DNA from 3 places in the Paenibacillus sp. BIHB 4019 genome. Region 3 is predicted to be linked to each of the others. Evidence: riboswitches for the same ligand, from Rfam matches in the RefSeq annotation. Region 3 holds a riboswitch; each other region holds the start of a gene.

Evidence for each region. Region 3 has a riboswitch for cobalamin ahead of metE (5-methyltetrahydropteroyltriglutamate--homocysteine S-methyltransferase). Riboswitches for the same ligand answer to the same signal wherever they lie in the genome.
Region 1: it holds a riboswitch for cobalamin, as region 3 does, so the genes downstream of both, cobJ (precorrin-3B C(17)-methyltransferase) here and metE (5-methyltetrahydropteroyltriglutamate--homocysteine S-methyltransferase) in region 3, are expected to answer to the same signal.
Region 2: it holds a riboswitch for cobalamin, as region 3 does, so the genes downstream of both, BBD42_RS16285 (LysR family transcriptional regulator) here and metE (5-methyltetrahydropteroyltriglutamate--homocysteine S-methyltransferase) in region 3, are expected to answer to the same signal.

Annotation. Positions count from the first base shown of each region.
Region 1 is NZ_CP016808.1:6,089,092-6,092,368, reverse strand. It holds gene BBD42_RS26360 (DUF6376 family protein) at 117-590, shown strand; gene BBD42_RS26355 (hypothetical protein) at 614-883, shown strand; cobalamin riboswitch at 1,019-1,166, shown strand; gene cobJ (precorrin-3B C(17)-methyltransferase) at 1,332-3,173, shown strand; gene BBD42_RS26345 (sirohydrochlorin chelatase) at 3,198-3,277, shown strand, end outside.
Region 2 is NZ_CP016808.1:3,749,033-3,752,309, forward strand. It holds gene BBD42_RS16275 (helix-turn-helix domain-containing protein) at 59-439, shown strand; cobalamin riboswitch at 813-1,018, shown strand; gene BBD42_RS16285 (LysR family transcriptional regulator) at 1,482-2,423, shown strand; gene metE (5-methyltetrahydropteroyltriglutamate--homocysteine S-methyltransferase) at 2,444-3,277, opposite strand, start outside.
Region 3 is NZ_CP016808.1:4,192,152-4,195,428, reverse strand. It holds gene metE (5-methyltetrahydropteroyltriglutamate--homocysteine S-methyltransferase) at 1-1,535, opposite strand, end outside; cobalamin riboswitch at 1,800-1,992, opposite strand; gene BBD42_RS18235 (energy-coupling factor ABC transporter ATP-binding protein) at 2,024-2,893, opposite strand; gene cbiQ (cobalt ECF transporter T component CbiQ) at 2,880-3,277, opposite strand, start outside.

The sequences.
Region 1 (3,277 bases), 1.9 Mb from region 3:
TATAGCCCACATAAATGATGGACAAGCTTATTAATAAGACGAAATGCAACCGTTTGGACGCATCTGCCGTATAAGTAGTGCTCTGTGCAAGACAGGCGGAAAGGAAGAGATTAAACATGGCCATTCGTTCAGGAAAAAGCATACTTTTAATCATTGGAATGTTATTATTAGGAGGATGCTCGTTATTTGAGGATGCCAAACAGGCGGTTAATTCCGTATCGAGCTCGGCCGATTATGTGACGGGGGCAGCAACATACATGCAGACGCTCACGAGCTTTAGCGAGCAGGCGACGCAGCTTGCGGAGCAAGCCGTAAACGATGCGAGTGCACGCGCTGATTATAAGGAACAGCTGGTAGCGGTGCAGGAGTCGATCAAGCAGTTTGGCGAGCTGCAAGCGCCAGATTTTGCCAAGGACGTCCATCAGACCGTGGTCGATTATAATTTGAAGCTGCAGGACAGCATTGATGCGGTGCTGAAGCAGATCGAAGACGGCAAAGCATTGGTTGACGCAACGGAAATTCCAAATACGATTAACAAAATCAACGAGCTGTTAAATCAAGTGAACCAACTACAGCAGCTGGTGTCGTAACGTAAAGAGAGGAAGAATGGAAGATGAAAGTTAACATTTTGCATGCTAGCATGACGAACTCCAAGGAATCTGGTTTCGTAGGCAAGGTTCATTTTGAAGTAGAGGGCCAGACGAACCAATACGAAATTACCCTTCACAGCCGCAAGGCGACAGAGTGGGGCTACGGTTTGTTTTTTCTGAATGAATCGGGCAAGGAAGAAGATCTTTTGGCGGTTGAGGATGAGCTGGAAGAGGACGATGAGCTGTTTGATTCCCTCGTGAAAGCGGCTTGGGACACGCTGGAGAAGAAATAAATAGCCCGGAAAAAAATAGAGCTGGCGTCAGCCTGGACATGCTGTCCGTGCTTGCGCCGGCTCTATTTGCGCCAAGGCTGATGGCATAAACGCACTTGTCGATCATACAATCTAATGTTATCATTAAGATTACAATTTAATAGGAAGGGAATAAGTGTCAGCAGGCGCCAAAGCGCCCAAGTTGACTTAATAGGGAAGTCGGTGAGAGACCGGCGCGGACCCGCCACTGTGTGAAGCCCTAACGCTTCAAAGCCAGGAGACCTGCTTATTTCAACGACACTGTAAACCTACGTGGATATTAGGAAGGTGTTAGAGATTGGATGGCCCTTCGCTGTCTGCGTTTAACAAGGACATTGGTCTTTTCAAGCATTTCTAACACATATTGTTAGAGGTGCTTTTTTTGTTGGATAGAAATTGTAAATTGCTACATAGAAGGAGTTGGGCATCAATGAGTGAAGCAGGCGTCGGCAAGCTGTTAATTATCGGATTCGGCCCAGGGAGCTTCGAGCATATTACGAAACGCGCCCGTGAAGCGATTCAGGAGAGCGATATTGTCATCGGCTATAATACGTATGTCGACTTGATTCGGGAGCTAATCAGCGATCAGGCGATTGTGCGTACGGGGATGACAGAGGAGGTCAGCCGGGCGCAGGAAGCGGTGCGCCAAGCGGAGAACGGCAAGAAGGTAGCCGTTATATCAAGCGGCGATGCGGGCGTATACGGCATGGCAGGACTCGTGTATGAGGTGCTGATTGAGAAAGGCTGGAAGCGTAATGGCGGGGTAGAGGTTGAAGTGATTCCCGGCATTTCTGCCATTAACTCGACAGCATCCCTGCTTGGCGCGCCGATAATGCATGATGCTTGCACGATCAGCCTGAGCGATCATTTGACGCCTTGGGAGCTTATTGCGCGCAGGGTAGAAGCGGCCGGACAAGCGGATTTCGTCATTGCGCTTTATAACCCGCGCAGTGGCAGAAGAACGCGGCAAATCGTGGAGACTCAGCGGATTTTGCTCAAATACCGCTCGCCAGATACGCCGGTAGGCATTGTGAAAAGCGCGTACCGCGACCGTGAAGACATTGTCGTGACGACTCTTTCTCGGATGCTTGACCATGATATCGGCATGCTGACAACAGTCGTTATCGGCAACTCTACTACTGTCAATTATGACGGGCTAATGATTACGCCGCGCGGCTATCAGCGCAAATATACGCTAGGCGAAGGGGCTCAGCCTTTGAAGCCCCACCAGCGTCTGCAAGAGAAGAATGAGCCATGGGCGCTTCATACGGCAGGAATGCCTGAGCTTCCAGCGGACGGGGGCTATCGCGCGGATGAATATGACGCGACGGACCAGCTGCTCGAGCGGGAGGAGCCGCAGGCGGTTGCGACAGACGAACCGAGAAATGGTAATGGACAGGGCAGCGGAGTAGCGGTTGCTGTAGCACCCCCGGTTGTGCCCGTGAATCCGGCACCAGCCCCAATAAATACAGCCGTTTCGATGAGGGCAGAGGCTGCCCCGGTACCGGCAGTATCGCCTCTGCATTTGGCGATGGAAGCGGTGCTCCTGAATGATCGCAGCAAAGGTATCGAGCCTAGTGCGGCGTTTGGCGCAGTATCGAGCCCTATGCCTGTGTTTGCGCAGCAATCGGTGCTTGAGTTTGCAGTAAGCCCAGGTGTCGCGACGAAAAATTTTACGCCCCAGCAGCTCGTAGCATTGGCGCAGGCTGTTGGCGAGAAGGGTTCGATTGAATATACGCCGCATCATCATTTGCTGGTGCGAATTCCGACATCGGACCCGGACAGTGTGACGGCGCAGCTGCGTGCGGATGGGCTCAGCCTAGCTCCAATCGGTGATGTACTGCAATTGAAGGCTTGCGATTTTTGCAATCTGGAGAAGGCGGAATCGGTGCCTTATGCCGATGAGCTGCAAGACAAGATCGGCGGCATGGCAATGCCGAAGGAGCTGCGCATCGGGTTCAATGGCTGCGGCATGGCATGTTATGGCGCAGTAAACGAGGATATCGGCATCGTGTATCGCCGTGGCAAATTCGATTTGTTCCTCGGCGGAAAAACCGTCGGCCGCAACGCGCATGCCGCGCAGCCAGTTGCCGAAGGCATTGCCGTCGACGAAATCGTGCCACTGATTGAACGCATTATTGCGCTTTATAAATCGGAAGGACATCCGAATGAGCGCTTTCATAAATTTTTCAAACGAATGGGTCAAATAGAAGGCTATCGCTATCAGGAGCTGCCTGTTTTTCATATCGAAGACGCATTGTGCGGAGACTAGCGACAGCAAGGGAGATGAAGGAAGATGGATGCGGTTTTGTTTGTAGGGCACGGAAGCCGGGATGAGAGAGGCAATGAAGAGGTGCGCGAGTTTGTCGCCTCTGT
Region 2 (3,277 bases), 440 kb from region 3:
TAAGGCTTATAAATCAGTGAATTTGTGAGTATTTTTCTCAGGTTTTACGATATCCGAGCTGGCAGAGTATTCAGGCGTATCAAAACAGGCCATTTCACAATATGAGAATGGTAAAACCAAGCCTACTTTAGAAACACTTATAAAAACCACATTAAAAGAAATTCGTGCCAACAAAGGTGATCATGTTCTAATTGGAAAATTACAACCGATATTTGAACTTGACATATTAGATCTAACAAAAAGAATAGAAATTAAAACTAAAAGCATATTTAAAAAAGACTATAATCATAATGACAATTGGGTTAATGAATTCATATCTAATTTCATTGTAGAGATTAGTAAACCAATTAATGAGAATGAAAAAAACATAGAATATGTAGCAACGCAATTATTATCTGAATACATTAGAAAATTAGGTTTTGATGGGATTAAATTTTAGAGCAGTATTGCTTCAGGTACTAATAATTATGTTTTATTTTGTGGTCCCAATACAGATATTTTGCGTGATTCGTACGAATTTGAATATTATACGTAAGCAGGGATTGCCCGTCCAAATCCCGAATATTTAAACAAGCAGAACCCCCAGGCTACTCAAGTCTTTTGGGGTAAGCAAAGACGGTGTTACTCAGGCATTTCCTAGGCTCTTACCCAGCCATTATTACAGGGACATTACCTTAATGGTTATAGCTTAAATCTATATCCAGGCATAAATTATTTGTATCATGCTATATTCATGAAAATATGCAATCTTACTCATATAGGCGTTTACGATGTAGGGAAATTATGAAAAGCACTCTGTCTAGTGGGTATAAATTAAAAAAGTGAGAACAGGTGTCTGATCGGCGAGCGTGCTTGTCGTTCTGACTTAAAAGGGAAGTTCGGTGCAATACCGATGCGGTCCCGCCACTGTAACGGAGGAGCAGGCAGCTCAACCAGCCACTGGTCTAGATTGATCGGGAAGGCCGCTGCCGAGTGACGATTCCGGAGCCAGGAGACCTGCCAGTTCTGACAACACTGCTGTACCTACGGGGAGATAGGGAGGTGTTAGATGAACCGTCATAATGCACTGTTATGAAGGCGTCTTTCCCTATGTATCTTTCAAAGGGAGGACGCCTTTTATTGTTTCCAGCAGATTTGACCAAAGAAAATTCATGTAGCTCGTGATGTGGATTTCCGTGGTATTGAGCTCGGGAAAGACTGTGTCTTCTACAACGATGCAGCGAGGCTAATGAAACTAGCAGCGTGGATGAAGGTTCTTGGGCAGCGCATGAGAAGAAGGAAATCATCTTTGGCATCAAGTTCACCGGACACTATTGGTTTTCGTTGGCACCATCTCTTCCGTGATTACCTTATAAGCCGGTTACAGGGTGACCGTGACTTTCTTCAGATCCTTGTAGGACACGTAGCGAGTGGAATTGCGGATTTGATAATTGCTTGAACGGGTGAAACGGGCCATAATTCGGAAGTAAAGGAGTATTCTAATGACCTTGCAGCAATTAAAATATATTCTGACCATCGTTAGAAGCGGCTCCATAAGCGAAGCGGCAAAAAGGCTGTTTATTTCGCAGCCGAGCTTGTCCAACGCGGTGAAAGAAATCGAGATGGAAGCCGGTATTGAGATTTTCCTTCGATCGTCCAAGGGAATCGTGCTATCAAGCGACGGAGCGGAGTTTTTATCCTACGCTAGGCAAGTCGTGGAGCAAGCCGAGCTTCTCGAGCAGCGGTACATGAATCGTAAGCCTTCGAAGAAGCTGTTCTCGATCTCAACACAGCATTACGCCTTCTCTGTGCAGGCTTTCGTCGGACTGCTGAAGGAGCTTAATGTGGATGAGTACGAGTGCACACTGCGCGAAACACGCACTCACGAGATTATCGAAGACGTACGGAATATGAGAAGCGAGCTCGGAATCATCTATATGAGCGACTTCAACCGCAAGGTGATTCAGAAGATATTAAAGGACAACGAGCTGCGATTTCACCCGCTGTTCCAAGCGGAAGCGCACGTATTCATTAGTGAGGAGCATCCACTTGCCTCCAAGGCGCTGCTGGACATCGAAGATTTGGATGACTTCCCGTGTTTGGCCTTTGAGCAAGGCGAATATAATTCCTTTTACTACGCGGAGGAAATACTCAGCACACGAACGTACAAGAAGAAAATACTGGTCAGTGACCGCGCCACGCTATTCAACCTGCTGATTGGACTCAATGGCTATACCATTAGCTCGGGCGTACTGAATAAGGATCTTAACGGGGAGCAAATCAAATCCGTAAGGCTTCGTACGGATGAGAGCATACAGGTAGGTTACATCGTGAATCAGAAGGCGAGCTTGAGCCAGCTGGCCGCCGCCTACGTTCTGAAGCTCAAAACGGTCATTACGGATTTCGGCTATCCGATCATAAACCAAGAGGATGGGCTCGCTTGAGCCCATCCTCTTGTAGGTTATTACAATGTTGCTCTTACTTCTTTGGCTGCTTGGACAAGGTTCTTCAAGCTGGCCCACGTTTCAGTGACACCGCGAGTTTTAAGTCCGCAGTCCGGGTTAACCCATAGCTTGGAGACCTCTATCTTGCCGAGCATGCGATCGAGTCCTTGTTTAAGCTCTTCGACGCTTGGGATCCGAGGCGAATGGATGTCGTATACGCCTGGGCCGACTTCTGTACGGAAGCCGCACTCTTTGATTGCGTCGATGATGGCCAAGTCTGAGCGCGACGCTTCGAACGTAATGACGTCGGCGTCCATCGCATCGATATCGCGAATGATATCGTTGAACTGGCTGTAGCACATATGAGTATGAATTTGCGTTTCGGCTTTGACGCCGCTATGCACGAGTCTGAAGGCAGGAATCGCCCAGCTCAAGTACTCGCTCTGCCAGTCGGAATGACGTAACGGAAGCTTCTCTCTTAATGCGGCTTCGTCGATTTGGATAATTTCGATGTCATTAGCTTCGAGATCGAGTACTTCGTCGCGAATCGCAAGACCGATCTGAAGAGCGCTTTCCTTCAGGCTGATATCTTCGCGAGGGAACGACCAATTCAGGATCGTTACCGGACCCGTCAACATTCCTTTGACCAGCTTGTTGGTACGGCTCTTAGCGAACGCCGAGTATTCTACAGTAATCGGCTTGCTGCGGCTAATGTCGCCCCATATAACCGGGGGTTTTACGCAGCGTGTTCCGTAAGACTGCACCCAAGCGTTCTCAGTGAAGATAAAGCCATCCAAGCATTCGCCAAAGTATTCGACCATGTCGTTTCGCTCGTATTCGCCATGAACAATGAC
Region 3 (3,277 bases):
TTTTTCGTGAAAGCAAAGCCTTCCAGCTTCTCTCCGAAAAACTCTACCATATCCGTACGCTCAAACTCTCCATGAACGAGCACGTCAAGGCCGATCTCTTCCTGCAGCTTGATCCAATGCTGAATTTGCTCCTTAATGAATACGCGGTATTGCTCCTCGCCCAAATCACCACGACGCCATTGCTGTCTCGCTTGGCGTACTTCCGCCGTTTGCGGGAAGCTGCCGATTGTCGTTGTCGGCAAGAATGGCAGCTGCCAGCGTTCCTTCTGGCTCACTTGGCGCTCTGCAAATACTGCTTTACGTTCCGACGGCTGTGCATCGATGCTCGCTACAGCGGCATGGACGCTTGCACGGCCACGGGACGGCGATGCAGCAAGTGCAGCCAAAGCTGCTGCATTGCGATCAAATGCCTCTTTTACGGCTGCTTCTCCTTCATTCAGCGCAGTTGCAAGAACGGCAATTTCCTCCAGCTTCTCATTGGCATAGGCCAGTGCGCCTGCAAGCTCTGCCGGCAGTGCCGTTTCAAGAGCCGCTGATACAGGCACATGCAGCAGGCTGCAAGAGGAGCTTACAATCAGGCGGTCGTTTGGCACGACTTTTGCAATACGGGCAAGCAGCGCTTTGCGCTCCTGAAGATCGGCCCGCCAAATGTTGCGGCCGTCAATAACGCCTGCACCCAGCACTTTGTCCTGCGGGAAGCCGATTGACTCCAGCTGCTGCAGGTTCTTTTCAGCGCCAGCTGTGAAGTCCAGACCTAAGCCCTGTACAGGCAAAGCCGCGATTGCAGCATAATGCTGAACGGATTCGAAATACGTTTGCAGCAGCAAATTGAGCTTAGGTGCCGCTTCATGAAGCTGGGCATAAATGCTTTGCACAATCGCCAGATCTGCTTCGGATACGTCCGTTACGAGCGAAGGCTCGTCCATTTGCACCCATTGTACGCCTTCTTGCTCCAGCTCGCGCAGCACCTGTGCATACAGCGGCACATACTGGGCAGCAACCGCAGCAAGCTCAGAAGCGGCATAGCCTTTAGACAGCTTGAGGAATGTATAAGGTCCAACAATGACTGGTTTGCCTTCGATGCCCAGCTTTTCCTTTGCCTCGCGGTAAGCGATCAGCGGACGGTTCTCGGTCAGCGCCGGCGTAATGCCCTTCAGCTCAGGAACAATGTAGTGATAGTTCGTATTGAACCATTTTGTCATCTCGGATGCAGAAGCGGTTTTGTTGCCTCTCGCCATTGCATAATAAGTCGTTACCGATACCGGACCGCCTGTATAGCCAAAGCGCTCTGGCACGACGCCAAACATCGCAGCTGTATCAAGGATATGGTCATAATACGAAAAATCATTTACCGGAATGAGATCAATGCCAGCCTGTTTTTGCAATTGGAGATGGTTTAGACGAATCGTCTCCAGCTGCTTCAAGAAAGCCGCTTCCGCAAGCTTGCCGCTCCAGAACGCCTCCAGCGCTTTTTTCCATTCTCTGTTTTCACCGATACGCGGATATCCCAAACTGCTGCTTTTTACTTGACTCATTGTTGTTGCCTCCTGTTTTTCATTATTCATCCGTGTGGATGGAAGTTATAATCCTTTGTTATTTCATCAACAAACTCAGATATATACTTATGGCAGTGCGAGCGAATTTCTTCGCGGCGGCCTTTCCCTATACATCCAATTTGCTGCCAGCCAGAAACTGCAAAAAGGGACGTCCTACCCTGTACAGAAATGTGGGTAAAGACGCCCCTCGTTTCAACAAACGATGGCTGCCATCTTTAACACCTCCCTATCTCCCGTAGGTACTGCAGTGTATAGAATAAGGCAGGTCTCCTGGCTCCAGCATCATCATCGCTGCGCTCGCCTTCCCGGCATCATGCCAGTGGCTTTATTGCGCAAAACTCCGCTGTTACAGTGGCGGGACCGCGCCGGTATTGCACCGGACTTCCCTTTTAAGCTCAAGACGTTACGCAAGAGCACCCTATTCCTCGCTATTTAGTTGGTCGTTCTTTATTTATTTATTTATTTATTTAAACAATAAAAGATTTTACAGCCGCTTTAAACTGGGCAAGCGTACGCGGCGCCTGCTGTTCTCCTCGCAGCTCAGGCGGCAGTGCCTCCCAAGCCTCCAGCACCATTGGCAGCGTGAGTCCAAGGCTTCTGAGGCGCTCGCCTTCGCGAAATACCGATTCCGGCGTGCCCTCCAATATACAGCGGCCCTCATTCATGATGAAAATCCAATCCGCCCAAGCATAGGCCATATTCATGTCATGCGTCGCCATAACCGGCGTTATGCCGCTGGCATGAATGCGGTCCAGCTCAGCCATCAGCCGCTGCTCCGATATCGGATCGAGATAAGCAGCCGGCTCATCAAGCAGCACTAACTCCGGCTCCAGCGCCAGTACGCCAGCAAGAGCAACTCGCTTCTTTTGCCCAAGGCTGAGATGATGCAGCGGCTTATGCGCCAGTTCCTGCAAGTTCAGCTGCTGAACGATGCGCGCCGTACGTCTGTCAATTTCCTCTTCTTGAAGCCCTGCATTGCGCAGCCCATAGGAAATATCCTCATAAGCGGTATTCAGAATGAGCTGATGCTCCGGGTCCTGAAAAACAAGCCCGACGCGCCGTCTCAAGCTGGCGAGCTCTCTAGGCTTGTAAGAGAGCGGCTCGCCGCGCCAGCTTACGAAACCGGATTGCGGACGATTAATGCCAATAAGCTGCAAAAAAAGCGTCGACTTGCCCGAGCCATTATGCCCGCACAGCGCTACCTTTTTGTTCGCAGGAATGCGCAGCTCTAGCCCGTTTAAAGCAGACTTGTCCGTTCCGGGATAAGCATAGCTCACTTGGTTCATTTCCATAATGGTTGATGCCCGATCGTTATCCGCCAGCTTATTCACCTCCATACCGAAGCCATAGCTCTGCTGCCAGTAAAATCGTTAAGCCGAGCCCCGCTTCCGCCCAATGCCGGAGGCGAACCTTCCGCTTTACAGCAGGCGCAAGGCGGATTTCATTCGTAAATCCTCTTGCCATAAGCCCATTCGACAGCCCCTTGTATCGATGCATCGTTTTGACGAAGAGCCGCACAGCAATCGCCGCCGTATCTCGCAATTTGCCTTTAAAACCGTGTTGACCGCCCCGTGCACGCTGCGCGAGCAGCATAGCCCCCGCCGTATCCAGCAGCAGAAAGATGAAGCGATACATAATGATCATGAGCTCCAGTACAATTTGCGGCATTTTCAACCGCTTCAGCACTTGCAGCAGATCCGGGAAGGGGGTCGTCAAGGTGA